3 regions of the Halalkalibacterium halodurans genome follow, and region 3 is predicted to be linked to each of the others. Evidence: riboswitches for the same ligand, from Rfam matches in the RefSeq annotation. Region 3 holds a riboswitch; each other region holds the start of a gene.

What was found. A riboswitch is a leader RNA that binds a small molecule or an ion and turns the genes downstream of it on or off. The one in region 3 is predicted to bind S-adenosylmethionine.
Region 1: it holds a riboswitch for S-adenosylmethionine, as region 3 does, so the genes downstream of both, FED51_RS04445 (ATP-grasp domain-containing protein) here and FED51_RS06920 (ISL3-like element IS651 family transposase) in region 3, are expected to answer to the same signal.
Region 2: it holds a riboswitch for S-adenosylmethionine, as region 3 does, so the genes downstream of both, metK (methionine adenosyltransferase) here and FED51_RS06920 (ISL3-like element IS651 family transposase) in region 3, are expected to answer to the same signal.

The regions. Positions count from the first base shown of each region.
Region 1 covers NZ_CP040441.1:918,789-925,306, forward strand. Annotated here, with positions in the region: gene argS (arginine--tRNA ligase) at 1-1,212, shown strand, start outside; gene FED51_RS04445 (ATP-grasp domain-containing protein) at 1,275-2,204, opposite strand; SAM riboswitch class I at 2,343-2,447, opposite strand; gene FED51_RS04450 (5-formyltetrahydrofolate cyclo-ligase) at 2,527-3,243, shown strand; gene FED51_RS04455 (GNAT family N-acetyltransferase) at 3,263-3,856, shown strand; gene FED51_RS04460 (hypothetical protein) at 3,921-4,121, shown strand; gene FED51_RS04465 (LysR substrate-binding domain-containing protein) at 4,209-4,841, opposite strand; partial or broken gene FED51_RS21530 (helix-turn-helix domain-containing protein) at 4,890-4,988, opposite strand; gene FED51_RS04470 (glycoside hydrolase family 95 protein) at 5,154-6,518, shown strand, end outside.
Region 2 covers NZ_CP040441.1:3,437,954-3,444,471, forward strand. Annotated here, with positions in the region: gene FED51_RS16735 (NEAT domain-containing protein) at 1-2,054, opposite strand, end outside; gene isdC (heme uptake protein IsdC) at 2,091-2,756, opposite strand; gene metK (methionine adenosyltransferase) at 3,165-4,364, opposite strand; SAM riboswitch class I at 4,519-4,631, opposite strand; gene FED51_RS16750 (hypothetical protein) at 4,745-5,101, opposite strand; gene pckA (phosphoenolpyruvate carboxykinase (ATP)) at 5,350-6,518, shown strand, end outside.
Region 3 covers NZ_CP040441.1:1,430,407-1,436,924, reverse strand. Annotated here, with positions in the region: RNA gene ssrS (6S RNA) at 15-203, opposite strand; gene FED51_RS06930 (hypothetical protein) at 362-661, shown strand; gene FED51_RS06925 (homoserine dehydrogenase) at 603-1,856, opposite strand; gene FED51_RS06920 (ISL3-like element IS651 family transposase) at 1,942-3,159, opposite strand; SAM riboswitch class I at 3,345-3,458, opposite strand; gene aspS (aspartate--tRNA ligase) at 3,537-5,324, opposite strand; gene hisS (histidine--tRNA ligase) at 5,321-6,518, opposite strand, start outside.

The sequences.
Region 1 (6,518 bases), 510 kb from region 3:
ACACAGTTTGGGAAACAAATTGCGGCCTATCAACGTTGGGGTGGGGATGTTGCTCTCAAGCAAAACCCAATCGCCTCCTTTTTGGAACTCTACGTTCGTTTTCATGAAGAGGCGGAAAAGGACGAATCGCTGGAAGACGAGGGAAGGGAGTGGTTTAAAAAGCTGGAAGAAGGTGATGAAGAAGCGGACCGTCTTTGGACTTATTTTGTCAAGGAAAGCCTGAACGAATTTGACAGAATGTATAACAGGTTAGGGGTTGAATTTGACTATGTCCTAGGGGAAAGCTTTTACAATGATCAAATGGCACCTGTCGTCAAGGAACTACAAGAAAAAGGACTGCTCACGTGCAGTGAAGGTGCTCTTGTCGTGCCATTAGAGGATGCTGACTTGCCTCCATGTTTGATCGTGAAATCGGACGGAACCTCCATTTATGCGACAAGGGATTTAGCGACGGCGATCTATCGTCATCACGTGCAAAAAGGGGAAAAATTGTTGTACGTCGTCGGAGGGGAACAGACGCTTCACTTCAAGCAAGTGTTCCACGTGCTAAAGAAAATGGGCTATAAATGGGCGGATCAGTGTGAGCACATTTCGTTCGGATTACTCAGGTTGGATGGGAAGAAGATGTCAACGCGAAGAGGTCGGGTGGTGATGCTAGAAGATGTACTGAATGACGTTGTCGCCCATGCGAAGGCAAAAATAAAGGAAAAGCACCCAAACCATCCACATTTACACGAGGTGGCAGAAGCAGTAGGTGTTGGTGCTGTCATTTTCGGCGATTTAAAGCAAGATCGCCGGCTAGATGTGAACTTTCGCTTAGAGGACGCGTTGAGCTTTGAAGGGGAGACAGGTCCTTACGTTCAGTATACGTACGCGAGAATCCAGAGCATTCTTCGGAGAGGGGATAAGCTAAATGATAGCCGTCACATGGACTGGCAGCATGTGACGAACGATGAAGGGTGGAGTTTGTTAAAAGTGCTTATTCACTATCCGAATGTGCTCATTAAGGCGACCGAGGCAAGAGAGCCGCATCAGCTCGCCCGTTATGTCCTTACCGTCAGTAAAAAATTCAATCAATTCTACCACAAATACGTCATTCTCGCAGATGATGAAACGGTGAGGCAGGCAAGGCTTATTCTAGCTGAAAGGACTGGCGAAGTCATCGCAGATGCTATGGCTGTCCTGGGGGTGAAAACACCGGAAGAATTATAATGACAACGAGGTGGCACAAGTAGAGCCACCTCAACGTGTATTTGTCTACATAGGCGACGAGCTCACTCCAATGACAAAAGGCTCTTTAAATACTTTGCAACCTCTAACATGCCGTACTGTCCTACCCGTTGCTCTGCCTCCGAATTGTAATTTGTGTTCGTGTTAATGTCATACGTGTAAAGTGTTCCGTCTTTATCGCGGATGCATTCAATGCCGGCAACCTGAATGTCGTTCGCTTTCAGCACTTGTTCATATTTTTCAATGACTGGGTCATGGAAATCTTTGCAAATTTGAAATTTGGACGTGGGTTCTTCCCCTACTGGGCAAAATTTGCTTTCGATTGAGCACGTATCGGCTGGGCATAGCTCAAATCCTTCCGATGTATCGACACGAACAGCATATAGAAATGCGCCGCCGACAAATTCACAGCGTGTAATGTAAGGTTCAGCTGCTTGAATGTATTGCTGAAGAAGGGTGATGCCATCGACCGGCTCTTCAAATTCATCACTTTCTACATACTCTTTTAAAGCTGAAATGTGTTGGAATAGTTGGACGCCAAGCCCCTTGCCTGCACGATTATGCTTCGTAATAAAGGCTTGTCCTTCAAAGGAGGCTGCCGCATCAAGTAGCTCTTTCTTTCCTACAGCTACAATCGTTTTCGGAGTGGTGATCCCGAACGTTTCTAGCGCCATATATTGATTCACTTTACTTACTTCTAGCTGCAAAGCGCGAGAACCGTTAATGACCGTCCGCCCATGGCGCTCAAGCCAAGCGAGGACAGCGCCGGCTAACTCAGGAGCGTAACGGTGTCCGCGCGTATGGGAGGAGGCGCTCATTCGATTATAGAACACACCTTCTGGCGGTGCTTCATGAAGTTTGATTGAACCTGAACGAAGATGCCAATCCTCATAAGGAAGTCCAAGCTCCTCAAGTCGTTTAAATAGGTGAACCGTCCATTCATCGTTTTCGTGGATTACGTAAATTTTTTTCATGTACAACGCCTCCTCATTCCAAGTTGTTCTTTTTTTGTCTTGCTGTTTTCGGTACAATAACAAGTAATCTTTCCGACAGATAAGGTGTTAAAACAAGAAAAAACACCTCTTCGATAAGAAGACGTGCGATCCGTTCGCTTCTTATCTTTCAGAACATCATGTTCTGCTGGAATTGGCACCTTCTTTAAAAAAAGAGGTTGCCGGGCTTCATAGGGCCAGTCCCTCCACCACTCTGGATAAGAAAATATGAAGTTTAAGTAATCATATCAGAATGATGGGAATAAAGCAATCCATATGAACGAAAAAAATGGAGGGGAATAGATTGACAGATAAACAAGCGATACGGGAACAAATGTGGCAGGAAATGACCGAAAAAAAGGTTGGCCGTTTCCCGTTTCCGTTAAAAGGACGTATTCCGAACTTCAAAGGGGCAGAGCAGGCTACCCGCCATTTAATCCAGCTTGAGGCGTATAAGCAAGCAAAAGTCGTTAAAGTAAATCCTGACTCACCTCAGCTACCGTTACGAGCGCAAGTGTTAATGGACGGGAAAACGTTGCTCGTCCCAACGCCAAGACTGAAAGATGGTTTTATCCTCGTAAAGCCAGAGTGGGTGCCAGAAGGAGAGGAGCGTAAAGCGGTGAGCCTTCGCAACATTCTCTCCTATGGAAAAGTGATTTCATTAACAGAGATGCCAGAAATTGATCTGATCGTAATGGGGTCGGTCGCGGTCGATCGCTCGGGAAGACGGATCGGCAAAGGGGAGGGCTATGCTGATCGGGAGTATGCGATCATACGTGAGCTCGGTAATCGTCCGGTCCCTGTCGTGACCACTGTTCATCAGGTACAGCTTGTGGACGTGGAATTACCTCGGGATGCTTACGATGTAACCGTTGACTGGATTGCCACAACGGAAGGACTTATGCAGTCAGTAGGAGCGATTGAAAAGCCGACCGGAATTGTATGGTCAGAGGTTACCGAGGAGGAACTCGAAGCAATGCCAGTGCTGCGCGAAATACGCGAACTGACAAAGAAGCAATAAATAGAAAGGGAGGGTTAACATGGAAATTGAAGACATCTATGGAGACTTGCCAACGATAGAAACTGAACGATTACGACTGCGGAAGTTCCATAAAGATGATGCGGCGGCCATTTACGACTATGCGTCCAATGAACAGGTGACCAAATACGTCCTTTGGGAAACGCACCAAAGCATCAAAGATAGCGAAGCGTTTTTAGCGTTTGCCTTAAACAAATACGATGAAAGAGATGTCTCTCCGTGGGCCATTGAGCTGAAAAGAAACGAGCGAATGATCGGAACGGTCGATTTTGTTTGGTGGAAGCCAAAAGACAAAACGGCAGAGCTAGGCTATGTCTTATCGGAACCATATTGGGGTGAAGGAATTATGACTGAAGCGGTGAACGCCTTAGTCGAATTTGGCTTCAATAATATGGAGCTCGAACGAATCCAAGCAAAATGCTTTGCCGAAAATATTTCGTCCGCAAGAGTGATGGAAAAGGCGGGGTTGATCTATGAGGGTACCCATCGCCGCGCCATCTATGTCAAAGGGGCGCATCGAGATTTCAAGGTTTATGCGATCATACGTGAAGATTATGAGCAGAAACATCAGCCATTGGTTCGTACTAGATCCTAGTTTTATAGTTGTTCATCGCAGCTCGCCATTTGGCGGGCTTTTTCAATATAATGAAGGAGAAGGGGTGTTACTGTCTACGGTCTCAACTGGTGAACTGGTTGTCCTTGTTTATTTAGCCTCAACTCTTTCTTCGTGTGCGGTCACGCTTTCGGCTGTTAAGAAGGAGATGGGTGCGTCGTTTGCGGTTCAATTAAGCATGAAACAGATCATCACCTCCTTGATTTCTGGGCTGCTACTATTAGCCGGTTATCGATTCTTTTTCTAACGGCATGCTTTGCTGGTCAAAAAATAGGATCGATTATTGTAAAGCCTTACTCATAGATGACAGCAGGATTTGCCAACACTGTTTCTTTCATAATCCGTCTCTATTCACCATTTCACAAAAGGCTTGATAGGCATAGCTTGTATGTTTCTCCTTTCTTCGTAAAAGCGCAGTCGTCATGTAACGATATTTTTCAGGGATTGGAAAAGCGTAAAGATCTTCGTAGGCGCCTTTTAATACGGACCGAGGGAGGAGGGTAGCCGCTAAGCCAGATTTGACACTACTTAATAATATTTCAAGTGAGTGAATCTCAAGATAGTTCTCAAGTGATCCTCCCTCATCTTGCAACCATTCCTCCAACCTTTTTCGAAATGGACACCCAGATGAAGAAACGACCCATTTCCGATCAAGCAGTGTTGTAAAATTAAACTCATCGTGCGATAGGACGACAAGCTCTTCTGTCCAACTTTCGTCTATCTCGATCCAAGGGAAGCTAGGTATGTCTGTAACCAATGTAGCGTCTAAATCATATTCTTTAACCTTCTCCAATAATTGAGGAGTTTGACCTGTTTTAATGCTAAGCTCGACTTGATTGTATGTTGATTGGTAAGACGCAATCAGAGGGATGAAATGACCACATGTCACCGTTTCAACTACACCAATTCGAAGGGAGCCATTGGGCTGCTCGTGATCTTGTAATACTCGGATTGATTCTTCGACCATTCGTAAAATAGAATCAGCATATTGTTGAAAAAGGACGCCCTTTTCTGTCAATTGGACTCCTTTTGGTTTTCGATAAAATAACAAAACGCCTAGTTCATTTTCTAGCTTTTGTAATCGAGCAGTTACATTTGATTGGACATAGTTTAACTGTTTGGCTGCTCCAAAAGTGAATTTATTATACTAAACGCAAAAAAGTGCAGTGTCAATGTAACGGTTTCTCATCTATAATTCTGACATGGTTACAAACGTTCGATTCTGGGAAGATGAAGTTAAAAAATGTTATGTAACAATCGTAGGAGGGAAGAAAACTTTATGAAGATTCAATTCGATTCTCCAGCTAGTTTTTGGACGGAAGCGCTACCTATAGGGAACGGTAACCTCGGGGCGATGGTATTCGGAAAGGTCGAGAAGGAGCGTATCGCTTTAAATGAAGACACGTTATGGTCAGGCTACCCGAAGGATTGGAATAATCCAAGGGTGAAGGAGGTACTGCCGAAAGTGAGAGAGCTGATCGCACAAGAAAAGTATGAAGAAGCAGATCAGCTCTCAAGGGACATGATGGGTCCTTATACGCAATCCTATTTACCTTTTGGCGATTTGAACATTTTCATGGATCATGGCCAAGTTGTGGCTCCTCATTATCACCGAGAGCTAGATCTATCTACAGGGATCGTCACCGTTACTTACACAATTGGTGGCGTACAGTATACCCGTGAACTATTTGTAACGTATCCTGACCGAGCCATCGTCGTTCGTTTAACCGCAAGCAAGGAGGGGTTCCTCAGTTTCCGGGCCAAGCTGGATAGTCTGCTGAGACATGTATCGAGCGTTGGTGCGGAACACTATACGATATCCGGCACAGCACCAGAGCACGTGTCACCTAGTTACTATGATGAAGAGAATCCTGTACGTTACGGACATCCAGATATGTCGCAGGGGATGAAGTTTCACGGGAGACTTGCTGCCGTCAACGAAGGTGGGTCGTTGAAAGTAGATGCCGACGGATTGCACGTAATGGGGGCGACTTGTGCAACTTTATATTTTAGTGCGTCGACTTCCTTTGATCCAAGTACAGGGGCGAGCTGCTTAGAACGAGATCCTAGCTTGCGCACAATTGAAACAATCAAGGCGATTTGTAAGAGAGGATATAAAGAGATTGTTAATCGTCATCTTGAAGATTACACGAAGCTATTTAATAGGGTTTCGCTGCATTTGGGAGAGAGCATAGCCCCAGCGGACATGTCAACCGATCAACGAATAAAGGAATATGGTAGCCGTGATCTTGGGTTGGTGGAGCTCTTATTCCAGTATGGTCGGTATTTAATGATCGCCAGCTCTCGTCCAGGAACCCAACCTGCCAATTTACAAGGGATTTGGAATGAAGAAACACGGGCGCCATGGAGCAGCAACTATACGTTAAACATTAATGCGGAGATGAATTACTGGCCGGCGGAGACTTGCAACCTAGCCGAACTGCATAAACCGTTAATTCATTTTATCGAAAGGTTGGCAGCGAACGGAAAGAAAACAGCTGAAATAAATTATGGCGCAAGAGGATGGGTGGCGCACCACAATGCTGATTTGTGGGGACAAACAGCACCAGTTGGCGATTTTGGTCATGGAGATCCGGTCTGGGCGTTTTGGCCGATGGGTGGTGTATGGTTAACCCAACATTTA
Region 2 (6,518 bases), 2.0 Mb from region 3:
TTATTGACGAGCTGGCCATCGACAGCAAAGTTAAGGGTAACGGGATCGGCAAATTGCGTGATTTCTTTATCCCCCATGTAAACGTTGAAGTCATAAACCTTACTTACCGCACCTTCCGTTATTTTCGCATCTGTCACTTCGTGAAATGAAAACGTAATGCTTTCCTCACCGGCAAATTGTGATTGCAAGAAGCCGACTGGGAAAATTGCTGTCACATCATCGCCAATAGCAAATGATACGGAAGCGTCGTGGTTCAATTGAGCGAAAATCTCTGAACTAATTTCATAGGCTGTCACATTACGGTGACCAATTTCATAACGTTTTTTTCCTGAGTCATAAGTGAAGTTGCGAACATCTTGAATGACGAGTGAAAACTTACCACCGTCACCCTCAACAACCTTTGGTGGAATAACCTCAGGGACTTCGGGTGTTTCGGATTCATTATCTGCTGGCTTCAAGCTATTAACATCAAACAAAAGCTGCACGGTGTAGTAGTTATCATAGTTGATCATCGGGATGACGACATGCGTGTACGCGTCAAGCTTTTCATTGATATCGTCAATTGGGAAGCGAACCACTCTCGTATTTGCCTCTGCATCCTCTAAAACGACTTCCGCATCGACGAATGCCCCGTTTTGCTTCGTTTGGAATTGCTTAATCCAGTCACTATTCGTCAAGGTTAAATCCACAAAGATTTCGTCCTTTTTAACAGTAAGCCGAGCTGGCTTTTCTGTATAGCCGTCCATAACGGACGTATCATTCGTTCCATCTTTTAAAACCGTAAAATCGATCGTATATTCCCCGACCGCTAATTCGGTTTCGTCACTTGGTTGTTCCGGCTTCTCTGGCTGTCCTGGCTCTGTTGGCTCCTCTGGTTGTTCTTCCTCTACTTCTGTGATGCTGTCCATATCAAACGCTAAGCGGAACTTTTGCGTATTACGGTAGTTCGCTCGTGGAACATACATATCCACTTCCGCATCAATAACCGCCGCGATGTTCGCAACTTCGTATTTCACTACACGTGATAAGTTCTCTGGATCTTCACTTACTACCGTGCCACTCGTCCACTCTCCGTTAGTGTCTAAACGCACATCTGTAAGGAATTGACCTTCCCGTTCGTTAATCGTAAGCGATACGAACATTTTCCCACCTTCTACTTCTAGCAATGCTGGCTTTCCTAAATAGCCGTCCATAGATGATAGGTTATCATTGTCTGCCCGTAGTGCCCTGAAGTCGATCGTGTATGTTCCATCTTCTAGTTCAGGTGATTCTGGTTGCTTAGACTCTTCTTCACCTTCACCTGGCTCTGTAGCCTCCTCTTCTGGTTGGCTAGATTCTTCTTCACCTGGCTCCGTTACTTCCTCTTCCGGTTGGCCAGACTCTCCTTCACCTGGCTCCGTTACTTCCTCTTCCGGTTGGCCAGACTCTCCTTCACCTGGCTCCGTTACTTCCTCTTCCGGTTGGCCAGACTCTCCTTCACCTGGCTCCGTTATTTCTTCCTCCGGTTGCCCAGATTCCCCTTCACCTGGCTCCGTTACTTCTTCCTCCGGCTGACCGTTTTCCTCTTCACCTGGTTGTTCCACATTGACTGGGGTTAAGCTAGTTTCATCAAATTGAAATTGGACAGTATACCAGTTGTCATAGTTAATCATCGGGATGACAACATGTGTATACGCATCCAGCTTCGTAGCTAAATCCTCTACTGGAAAACGTACGATACGTGTGTTTGCCTCAGGATCTTCTGACACGACTTCGGCATCGACGAACGTTCCGTTTTGCCTCGTCTGAAATACTTTAATCCAATCACTCTGAGTTAACGTCACTTCAACGTATGTGTCATTTCCGTTAATAAACACTGTTGCCGGTTTCGCTGTATAGCCGTTCATAACAGACGTTTCATTTGTACCATCTTTCAATACTTTAAAATCTATCGTATACTCGCCATTGGCTAGTGAATTCGCTTCAGCAGCTCCAGCGATAGACGGCGCAAATGAGGCAAAAAGAATCATCCAAACGGACAGAATGCTCAGCAGCTTTTGCCATTTTCTCTTCACTGCGTATTTCCCCTTTCTCCCTTGGATTTCATAACTCTATTGGCTTTGCCATTTGAAACGCGTAAAGATGAGAGCGGATAAAGCTACGACCAACACTGCACCCCACAACACAATATCGGTATCCCCTGTTTGCGGATTATCTGTTTTCTTCGTATCAGTCGTATCGTTTTTGTTGCTGTCTTTAGTAGATGTTCCGTTTTCTTCCTGTTTTTCGTCATTTGTGCTTGCTACATTTACTTCTTGGATACTGCTCGTATCAAAGGAAAGACGAATCGTATAATCATGGTCATAGTCGATATCTTCCACCGTCACGTGAATCTTTGACTCTAACGGAGTTGATAGATCTGAAATTGGAAATTCAACGACCCGCTTATCCGCTGCTTCGTCCGTACTGACAACCGTTACATCACGGAAGCCACCATTGCTCGGCACTTTAAATTCTGTTACCCATGAACTATGGTTAATCGTCATTTGCATGGTCATGTTGCCACCGTTAACCGTCAAGCGCGCAGGTTTTTCCCAATAATCATTCGCCATTGAAGCCGAATCGTTATCGGCATGCAGAACCGTATATTGGATTGTGTATGTACCATCCGCCAGATTCTGCGCATGGGCACCGCTCGAAAGTAGTGTCCATGAAATAAAGCTAGTAACTAAAAAAACGGATAAAAACCATTGAAACCTTGATAAAATCCCCTTCATTGCCTTTCTCCTTTCAATCAATGAAAAAATAATTGATGAAATTGATTATTATTCTCACTCAATCGCAAAAAAATAAAACGATCGGTGTCGAACACAGGTGATAAATAAGTGAACATGATAATCATTCTCACCTGATACTTTAAAAAAAGCGCCCTTCCCCATATTTTATTGTTTAAATCCTTTGATATCATCACCCCCATGGCAACGATCACCTTTATGTGTCATGTTTTGGTACGAATTAATAGTAGCTCACAATGATAATCATTGTCAATTAGGAAGTGCGTTTTTTTCTTTCTTTTTACACAGTTTTTGATCGATTTGAAGAAAACTAGTGTTCACAATTGCTTTCCTTCCCTTCTTCATAAAAGAAAAAAGATGACTCCACTCATCATGAAGTCATCTTCTCCCCTACGCTTGTTGGCGTAAAATTTCAGCTTTATCTGTTTGCTCCCACGGCAACTCAACATCGGTTCGCCCAAAGTGACCGTATGCCGCTGTTTGTTTGTAGATTGGACGACGAAGATCTAACATTTTAATAATCCCCGCTGGGCGAAGGTCAAAGTGTTCCCGTACAAGCTCTACTAAACGTGCCTCTGACACTTGACCAGTTCCAAATGTATCAATCGAAATCGACACTGGCTTGGCAACCCCGATCGCATAAGCTAACTGGACTTCACACTTGTCAGCTAAACCAGCGGCTACAATATTTTTTGCTACATATCGAGCCGCATATGCTCCAGAACGGTCGACTTTCGTTGGGTCCTTTCCAGAAAACGCACCACCGCCGTGACGAGCATATCCACCATACGTATCAACGATAATTTTACGTCCCGTTAAACCAGCATCTCCCTGAGGGCCACCGATCACAAACCGGCCTGTTGGGTTAATAAAGTATTTCGTTTCTTCATCGATCAGCTCTTCTGGGACAACCGAACGAATGACATGCTGTTTTAGGTCGCTTTCAATTTGCTCCAGCGTCACTTCCGGATGGTGTTGTGTTGAAATCACAATGGTATCAATGCGAACAGGCTGATCGTTTTCATCGTACTCAACTGTGACTTGCGTTTTTCCGTCTGGACGTAAGTATGGAAGGATTTCATCTTTCCGTGCCTCTGATAAACGGCGAGCTAGTTTATGACTTAAAGAAATAGGTAGTGGCATGAGTTCAGGCGTTTCATTGTTCGCATAACCGAACATCAACCCTTGATCACCTGCGCCAATCGCTTCAATCTCAGCATCGGTCATTTGACCTTCACGGGCTTCAAGCGCTTGGTTAACACCTTGAGCAATATCTGGTGATTGTTCATCGATTGACGTTAACACCGCGCACGTCTCCGAATCAAAGCCATATTTTGCACGAGTGTATCCTATATTTCTAATGGTGTCACGTACGACTTTAGGAATATCGACGTATGTGCTCGTCGTAATTTCTCCAGCAACGAGAACCAAACCAGTCGTAACAGATGTTTCACATGCCACACGAGCGTTCGGATCTTCCTTTAAAATTTCGTCAAGAATGGAATCAGAAATTTGGTCACAAATTTTATCAGGATGTCCTTCTGTAACAGACTCTGATGTAAATAAGCGACGACTTCTTGTATCTGCCATTTACGAATATCCTCCCTTAAGCACACCCTTACCAACGGCAGGCTGCGCAAAACATGATACGGCACTCATTCTCCACAGCACACTTGCAAAAGTATAAAAATGAGGAAAACCCTTTTCCATTATGAGGAAAAGGGTTAATTAACATACCTTTCGCCTCTTATCTTTCAAGGCAACGCCTTGCAGGTTAGCACCTTTTCACCTTTGTTTAACAGGTGTTGGTTGCTGGGGTTTCTTCGGGCCTGTCCCTCCACCAACTCTGGATAAGAGTATCCGTTCGCGACATATCATAACGTAGATTGGGCACTGTGTCAATATGGTAATCATTGTTTATTAAAATGTTCATTCTTTTGTCTTGTTATTCATGACGAAAAAATGGTCAACTATTCTTTTCGAGTTTGCTGTGAATTTTCTTCTTCTGAATGGAGACGGTCCTCACGACTCTTATGCTCTTCCATCTCTTGCCGGATTTCTTCTCGCATTTGCAGTCGTAATAATTCATTTGCATTATCCCTCGGTTTTACTTGGCTGTACACCCCGCTAGCAGTTAACCCGATGATTAGTGCAATAATGACCTGCTCTCCCCATTCTTTCGGCAAAAACCAAAGAACCGAAGCAATTGCAACAGCAAGCAGCGAACGATAATTTTTATCCATATTCACCGCATTGCCGACGACGGTCACAAGGGCTGCCACCACCGCGGCTATTGTTGCAATGTCGAGAATAAATACATCCTGCATGCTAAAAGCCTCCTTAAGCCGATGCTTCTGTATCGTATGCATCTCTCACTTAAAGGGGAACCTTTTAGGAAAACTTAGCTAAAGCTAAGCCTTAATGGCAGAACATTACTTCCCTTAAGATGTATAGCTAATTTTATTTAAAAAGTGTCACATTTATCATTTTTTAATAATAGTATAGACTATTAATTTAAATGTGTTATACTAAATAAAAATCATGACATTCTTTTTAGGAAGAGGGGTCTGCTTGCATGAATACGATATCAACTACAACACGTCTTGAACAATTGCTGGGCGACCAGCACGTCTTAAAAAATGCACCAGCTTCTACTTTAGTGGAGAAATCATTGCTTCGTGGCGAAGGAAGGCTGACTGATACTGGTGCGTTAACAGTAGCTACAGGGGCTTATACAGGACGCTCACCAAAAGATAAATTTATCGTGGATGAGACTTCTGTCCATGAAAAAATCGAATGGGGACAAGTCAACCAAGCCATTGAAAAGGAAACGTTTCTACATTTATACGAAAAAGTTCTTACGTACTTAGCTGATAAAGATGAATTGTTTGAATTTCGCGGTTTTGCAGGGGCTGACAAGACGTATCGTCTTCCCCTTCAAGTCGTAAACGAATTTGCATGGCACAATTTATTCGCTCAACAGCTGTTCATTCAGCCAACAACTGAAGAGTTAACGCAACATACACCTGAGTTTACAATCGTCTCAGCGCCAGGTTTTAAAGCTGATCCGTCGGTAGATGGCACACGATCGGAAGCATTTGTGATCATCTCGTTTGAAGAGCGTATCGTCCTCATTGGTGGAACGGAATACGCAGGAGAAATGAAAAAGTCGATTTTTTCTGTTATGAACTACCTCCTTCCAAAGCAAGATGTCTTATCGATGCATTGTTCAGCCAATGTTGGGGTAGAAGGTGATGTCGCTCTATTTTTCGGGTTGTCGGGTACAGGAAAAACAACCCTATCAGCTGATCCAAACCGCAAACTCATCGGTGATGATGAGCATGGCTGGTCGGAGCGTGGCGTTTTTAACATTGAAGGCGGCTGCTACGCCAAATGTGTTAACCTATCCTACGAAAAAGAACCGCAAATTTGGAATGCGATCCGCTTTGGCTCCGTTCTTGAAAATGTCATCGTTGACGAAAAAACAGGGCTACCGGATTACAACGATACATCGTTAACCGAAAATACACGGGCAGCTTATTCTCTTGAAGCGATTCCAAACAGTGTGATCCCAAGCGTCGCAGGTCATCCGAACACGATTATTTTTTTGACGGCTGATGCCTTTGGCGTGCTGCCTCCAATAAGCAAACTTACTCCTGAACAAGCGATGTACCATTTCTTATCAGGATACACGAGCAAGCTTGCTGGAACGGAACGAGGGGTCACGTCACCTGAAGCGACATT
Region 3 (6,518 bases):
AATACAGTGTGTGAAAGAGTCCCAAATGTGCCGTCGAAAACTTTGGTTTTGAACCTGCCCTCGGCAGGTGGGTGCTCTGCTCATCACTTCTTACGTCCCTCATCTATGAGAAAGGGCATGTAATCCATGAGGAGACAACAAGCTCCCTTATTCAAAAGTGTTGGCTCAAAACGTACAGTTATGCACGTACACCTCAGGACTCTTTGTTCAATTTCTGACCTTATTCTAGCATAAAGACCTCATCTTATGCAAGAGTGCACCATCTTTTTTCGCAATTTTCAGTCATTGTTTTCTTTTGTCGCTCACCTTGTAACTGTGATACGATAAATAGCAAATCCATTACTGATTATGGAGGGTTTACATGGACTGTCTTGCAAGTCAACGCTATGTTCTCATCAGGCAAGAAATAGGATGGATCGAAAAACGAACGATCGAGGAAACGTTTGAAATGCACCTGTTTCCTGATCAATTAGTAACATCATCAGAAACCTTTCCGCTCAAGCAGATTTTAGATATTTCTTACCGTAAGTCTGAAGAGGATATGGGCTATCTTTATCTTCATACGACCAGCGGTGTACGCACGTTTATTATTAAAGATGACCCTAAGCCTTTTGTTCAAGCGTTTCACCGATTGACGAAGGGTGATGCATATTTGTCGTAGCTAGCTGTTTTTCAAACGCCCCATAAACACGATAGAGACTTAATCCTAGCTGCTTCGAAATGAATGGGATAACATCCTCATATACCTTCAGCCACCACGCTTCGCCTTCGTCCGCCGCAAATGTATTGATCCGTTGACACGGTAAGTGCTCTACCACCTTTTCTGCTTCCTTTTTTTCATGAGCAGCAACCATGACAAGGACGTTCGCGATCCTGTTTTGCTCTTTTTCTTTTATGAGCATCGGTTGACGTTCTCCTTTGTATCGTTCATGGAACAAGTAATCTTCGACCATGCTGTTGGCCGTCGCCTCCTTCCCTGCACCAGGTCCAGTGAACAGCAGTCGCTCGATCGCTTTCCCTTCCAAGACAACAGCGTTCGTAACGCCATAGACTGTACTAAATGGATGATCGTTTGTAAAAAAGGCAGGTGCAACAGACCCAATAATGGTGTTATTTTTTACAGAGGCTCTACCGTCAAGCTTTAACGTGAGCCCTAGTGATTGACCTAATTCGACGTGCCAGTCGAGCACGTCATGTAGTCCGCTTCGCGAAATGTCGTCACGGTTTGACCAAATCCCAAAACAAAGTCGTGCTAATATTCGGATTTTATACCATGCATCATATCCTTCAATGTCGTCCGTTGGATCAGCCTCTGCATACCCTTTGGCCTGGGCTTCCTCCAGCATGTCTTGAAACGGTCGGTTTTGCTCAATCATCCCTGTTAAAATATAGTTTGTCGTTCCATTTAAAATCCCCGCTACTGATGTAAAGGAAGTCGTCGCTAGCGTACCTTTAATGGCATTTAAAATCGGGATTCCTCCGGCTACCGCTGCCTCGTAACAAAGGTACGTGTCGTTTTCGGCAGCTAGCCGTTCCAGTTCCTCTCCTCTTTCAGCAACGAGTTTTTTGTTTGCGGTCACGACGGGTACGCCTTTTTTCAAAAAGAAGCGGACATAATCATACACTGGCTCAATTCCACCAGCCGCCTCAAATACCACATCATAATGACGAGCAGCAAATGTCTTCCAATCGTCTGTTACAAGGGCGTACTGTTCACTATGTTCATGCTTTCTCCGATTGGTCACAAGCAACATTTCGAGAGTAACTTCTTTCCTTAATCCTCGCTCCAATTGAACTAGACTCTCGACAACACCTTGCCCAACGGTGCCAAATCCGATCACACCAACTTTAATCATCTGATTATTTCCCCTTTCGTATGCCCTCTCCTCATTTTTAGGTTCTTAGTCAAATGTTGGGGTGGCATAGGAGGGCGAGCCCCTCTTATCCTACCCCGAATGTCTGATGTTTGAATTGATGATGCAAGAGAATACGGTTTCGCAAGCGATCATAACGCCGAAAACCAAAGGCATTTCTCTTAATCACCTTCGTTTGATTATTCAGTCCTTCAATAAAACCATTGTTTAAGCCAAACGCGAGGCTATTCAAGATCTCGGTCTGCCAGTTCTTCAGCGTCTGAATGGCTCGGTGGAACTCCTTTAACGGGCTCGCCTCCACTCTTCGGTAAAAGGCGTAGAGACCTTGTTTCACCTCGCTCATTCGTCCTTCCCTTCCTTGCATCTTCGCTTCTTGATACCACTGACGAAAATGTTCTTTTAGCTCATACGCTTCCCTTAAATCAGGGGATAGCTCTAAGTACCGCTCCACCTTCTTCTTTTGCTTATCATCCAGTCCTTCTCTCTCTTTCTGAAACAGATGTTTGATCCGTTTACATCGTTTTCGATGATACGGATGGAACGCTTTTTGCACTCGGCGGCGAACCCCTTCCAGAGCCCAGTAGATGTAACGACAGAAATGGAACGGATCCCCAATGATGAGCGGGTGGCCTAAGGCCTTTTGAACAGCCGACTTGAAGGTATAACTGAGATCCATCACGACTGTTTTCACATGATGACCCTTCTCTTGAAGATATCGTTTAAGCGTATCGGCTTTACGATCCGGTAAGATATCCAGTGGCTTCCGTGTATCTGCATCCGCAATGATCACTTGATATTTCCCCGCATTCGTATCCCCTTTGTAATCATCAATCGCAATCCGAGGAGGAAGGTGATCCACCTTCTTCACGAGGGGGGCCGCCAATTGATCAAACCGGCGCATGGCAGTTGTCACGGACGTTTGGAATTGATTCGCTGTGTCCGTAAAGTTCTTCCCTTGAATGAGCCGTAAGCGAAACGCTTGATTCCATTCTACTGTCTGACGCTGATATCGCTCTACAAAACAGGCTTTCTCCGCAAACCGCTTCCCGCATCTGCACGCGTACCGGCGCTTTCGATAGAATAGATACACCCACCGTTCAAAGAGCTTGAGATGTTGAACTTTTTGGATGCGGTAATCATGGATTCTCTCGGTTCTCTCCCCGCAGGATGGGCAACGATGAGGCGTTCGCGGCATTTCTACATGGAGCGCGATAAAGTCCTCTCGTTCCTCCATCTTTGTGACCTTCACACCTTTTAATCCGGGCAAATCCATGGTAAAATTCATCGTACACGCAGCTCCTATCCTTTCTTTGTTTCTCGGCAATTCAAGGATAATGGATAAAGGAGCCTGCGTGCATTTTTTTTGCCCTCTTTTGTGCAAAAACCCCAACATTTATTGTAGAGCCCATTTTTATAAAAACTTGGCTCTCTAACAAAAAAACCTTTCCGATAAGGAAAGGTTTTCGCCTTCGCTTATCTTCCAGAATGAAATCATTCTGCTGAAATTAGCACCTTCGTTTGCTTGGCTAACAAACGGGTTGCCGGGCATCATCGGGTCAGTCCCTCTGCCTCTCTCGATAAGTCTTTTTATTATCACTTTTCACTTGATCTTGATTGCCATTATAAGCAGGAAATATCCGCCTGTCAATGAAAAGATTTTGATCACACGTTTACTTTATCTGGCTTATGACCAATAATTGATAAATTTAAATCGAGCAGTTGTTCTAGACTAACTTCTCCTGGCGCTTCTGTTAACAAACAACTTGCGCTTGCTGTTTTCGGAAACGCAATAGTATCACGAAGGTTCGAGCGACCAGCTAAAAGCATGACGAGTCGGTCAAGCCCAAGAGCAATTCCTCCATGTGGCGGGGTCCCATATTCAAACGCTTCAAGCAAAAAGCCAAATTCTTTTTGGGCACCCTCTTCTGTGAAGCCTAGAGCCGCAAACATTTTCTCCTGAACCGGGCGCTGATAAATCCTTTGGCTTCCACCTCCAAGCTCATAACCGTTTAACACAAGGTCATAGGCATCGGCGCGAACGCTCGCTGGATCTGTTTCAAGCTTCGTTAAATCTTCTTGCTTCGGACTTGTAAACGGATGGTGGAGGGCGACGAATCGCTTCGCCTCTTCATCGTATTCAACAAGTGGAAAGTCCACAACCCATAGGAAGTTAAATTTCGACTCGTCGATCAAGTTGAAATCTTTACCTAGCTTTAAGCGAAGAGCACCAAGGCTATCGAAGACGACTTCCTTTTTGTCAGCAGCAAAGAACAGCAAGTCTCCATCCTCTGCCCCCATCGCTTGCTGTAACTCAGCACCAGTCTCTCCTGCAAAGAACTTCGCAATCGGGCCTTTCAGCTCATCTTCTTCTACCTTCAACCAAGCTAACCCTTTCGCGCCGTATGGTTTGACAAACTCGGCAAGCCCGTCGATCTCTTTACGGGACAGGCTTCCTGCTCCGCCTTTCAAGTTTAGGCCTTTAACAATTCCGCCACTCTTGATAGCACTTGAGAATACTTTAAAGTCACTATCTTTCACAATGTCAGACAGTTCAATGAGTTCCATTTCAAAACGAGTGTCTGGCTTATCTGAGCCATATCGGTTCATCGCATCGTCATACGTCATTCGTGGGAACGGCAAAGCGACGTCGAGCCCTTTTACTTCTTTCATGATTTTTGCCATCATGTTTTCCGTCATCGTAAGCAAATCTTCTTTATCCATAAAGGACGTCTCAATATCGATTTGAGTAAACTCTGGCTGGCGATCAGCCCGTAAATCCTCATCACGGAAGCAGCGAACAATTTGATAATAACGCTCAAACCCTGAAACCATAAGAAGTTGCTTAAAAATTTGCGGTGATTGGGGCAATGCGTAAAATTCCCCGTGATGGACCCGACTCGGCACTAAATAGTCGCGAGCGCCTTCCGGTGTACTTTTCGTCAACATGGGTGTTTCAATTTCAAAAAACTCCTGTCCATCAAGAAAATCGCGAATAAGCTTTGTTGTTTGATGACGGAGCTTCATCGTCTCCTGCATGTCTGGACGACGAAGATCCAAGTAACGATACTTTAAGCGAATGTCTTCTGACGCGTCCGTGTTCGCTTCAATTTGAAACGGGAGTGATTTCGCTTTATTTAAAATTGTCAGGCGCTCTACATGAACCTCGATGGTTCCTGTCGCAATTTTGTCATTGACTGTACTTGGGTCCCTTTTTAAGACAACTCCTTCCACATCAAGGACGTACTCATTGCGCACCTTCTCTGCTGTCTCAAGTGCCTCCTGTGAAATATCGCTGTTGAACACGAGCTGAACGACACCCGAGCGGTCCCGTAAATCAACAAAAATGACCTGCCCTAAATCTCTTCTTCGTTGCACCCATCCTTTTAATTGAACTCGCTCGTTCACTTGCTCCTCTGATAGTTGTCCGCAATGATGCGTACGTCCGATCATGATTCGTTTCCTCCTTCGACTTGTTGTTTCATATGTGAGACTAAATCAGTTAGCGCGACATCTGTCTGCTCTCCTGTTTCCATATTTTTCACATTGACTTTACCTACCGCCAGCTCATCCTCGCCTAAAATAACGGTCCATTTCGCGTGAAGGCGATCTGCCGCCTTTAGTTGCCCTTTCATTTTCCGGTCTAAATAATCTTTCTCTGCGGAAATGCCAGCATTTCTTAGTTGATAGACGAGTTCGACCCCTTTATCTTTGGCCGCTTCCCCTAGCGTGACAACATAGCAATCAATCGCTTGGTTGTGGGCAGGTTTAGCCTGTTGAGCCTCCAACGCCATAATCGCCCGTTCGATCGAAAGGGCGAACCCAATTCCTGGTGTTTCCGGTCCACCGATCTCCTCGACTAATCCGTTGTAACGACCACCACCACAAAGGGTCGTAATCGCACCAAAGGCTTCCCCATCCACCATCACTTCAAAGGCTGTATGATTGTAATAATCAAGGCCACGAACAAGGGTCGCATCAACGACAAACGGAATATTTAATGCGGTTAAATACGATTGCACCTTTTCGAAATAGGCCTTTGATTCTGTGGATAGATAGTCATGAATCGACGGGGCCGTTCCCATCAGCTCATGATCCCGATCCTTTTTACAGTCTAAGATGCGAAGTGGATTTTTTTCTAGGCGATCCTGACAATCGTTGCAAAATTCATGAATTCTTGGCTTAAAGTGGTTGACGAGTGCTTCTCTGTGGGCAAGTCGGCTATCCGTATCTCCTAGGCTATTGATCACGAGCTTTAGATTTTTTAGTCCAAGCTCTTCGTAAAATCTCATCACAAGGGCCAACACTTCTGCATCAATAGCAGGATCAGCGCTTCCTAGTGCTTCTACACCAAACTGAACAAACTGCCGCATCCGTCCTGATTGCGGCCGCTCATAACGGAACATTGGCCCGATATAAAACAACTTCGTCGGTTGATTCGCTTGTCCGTATAGTTTATTCGAAACATAGGCGCGTGTGACAGAAGCCGTACCTTCTGGGCGTAGGGTCAAGCTTCTCCCACCGCGATCTTCAAACGTGTACATCTCTTTTTGCACAATATCGGTCGTATCACCGACACCGCGTAAAAATAACTCCGTATGTTCAAACATCGGGACGCGAATTTCTTGATAATTGTAGCGCCGACAT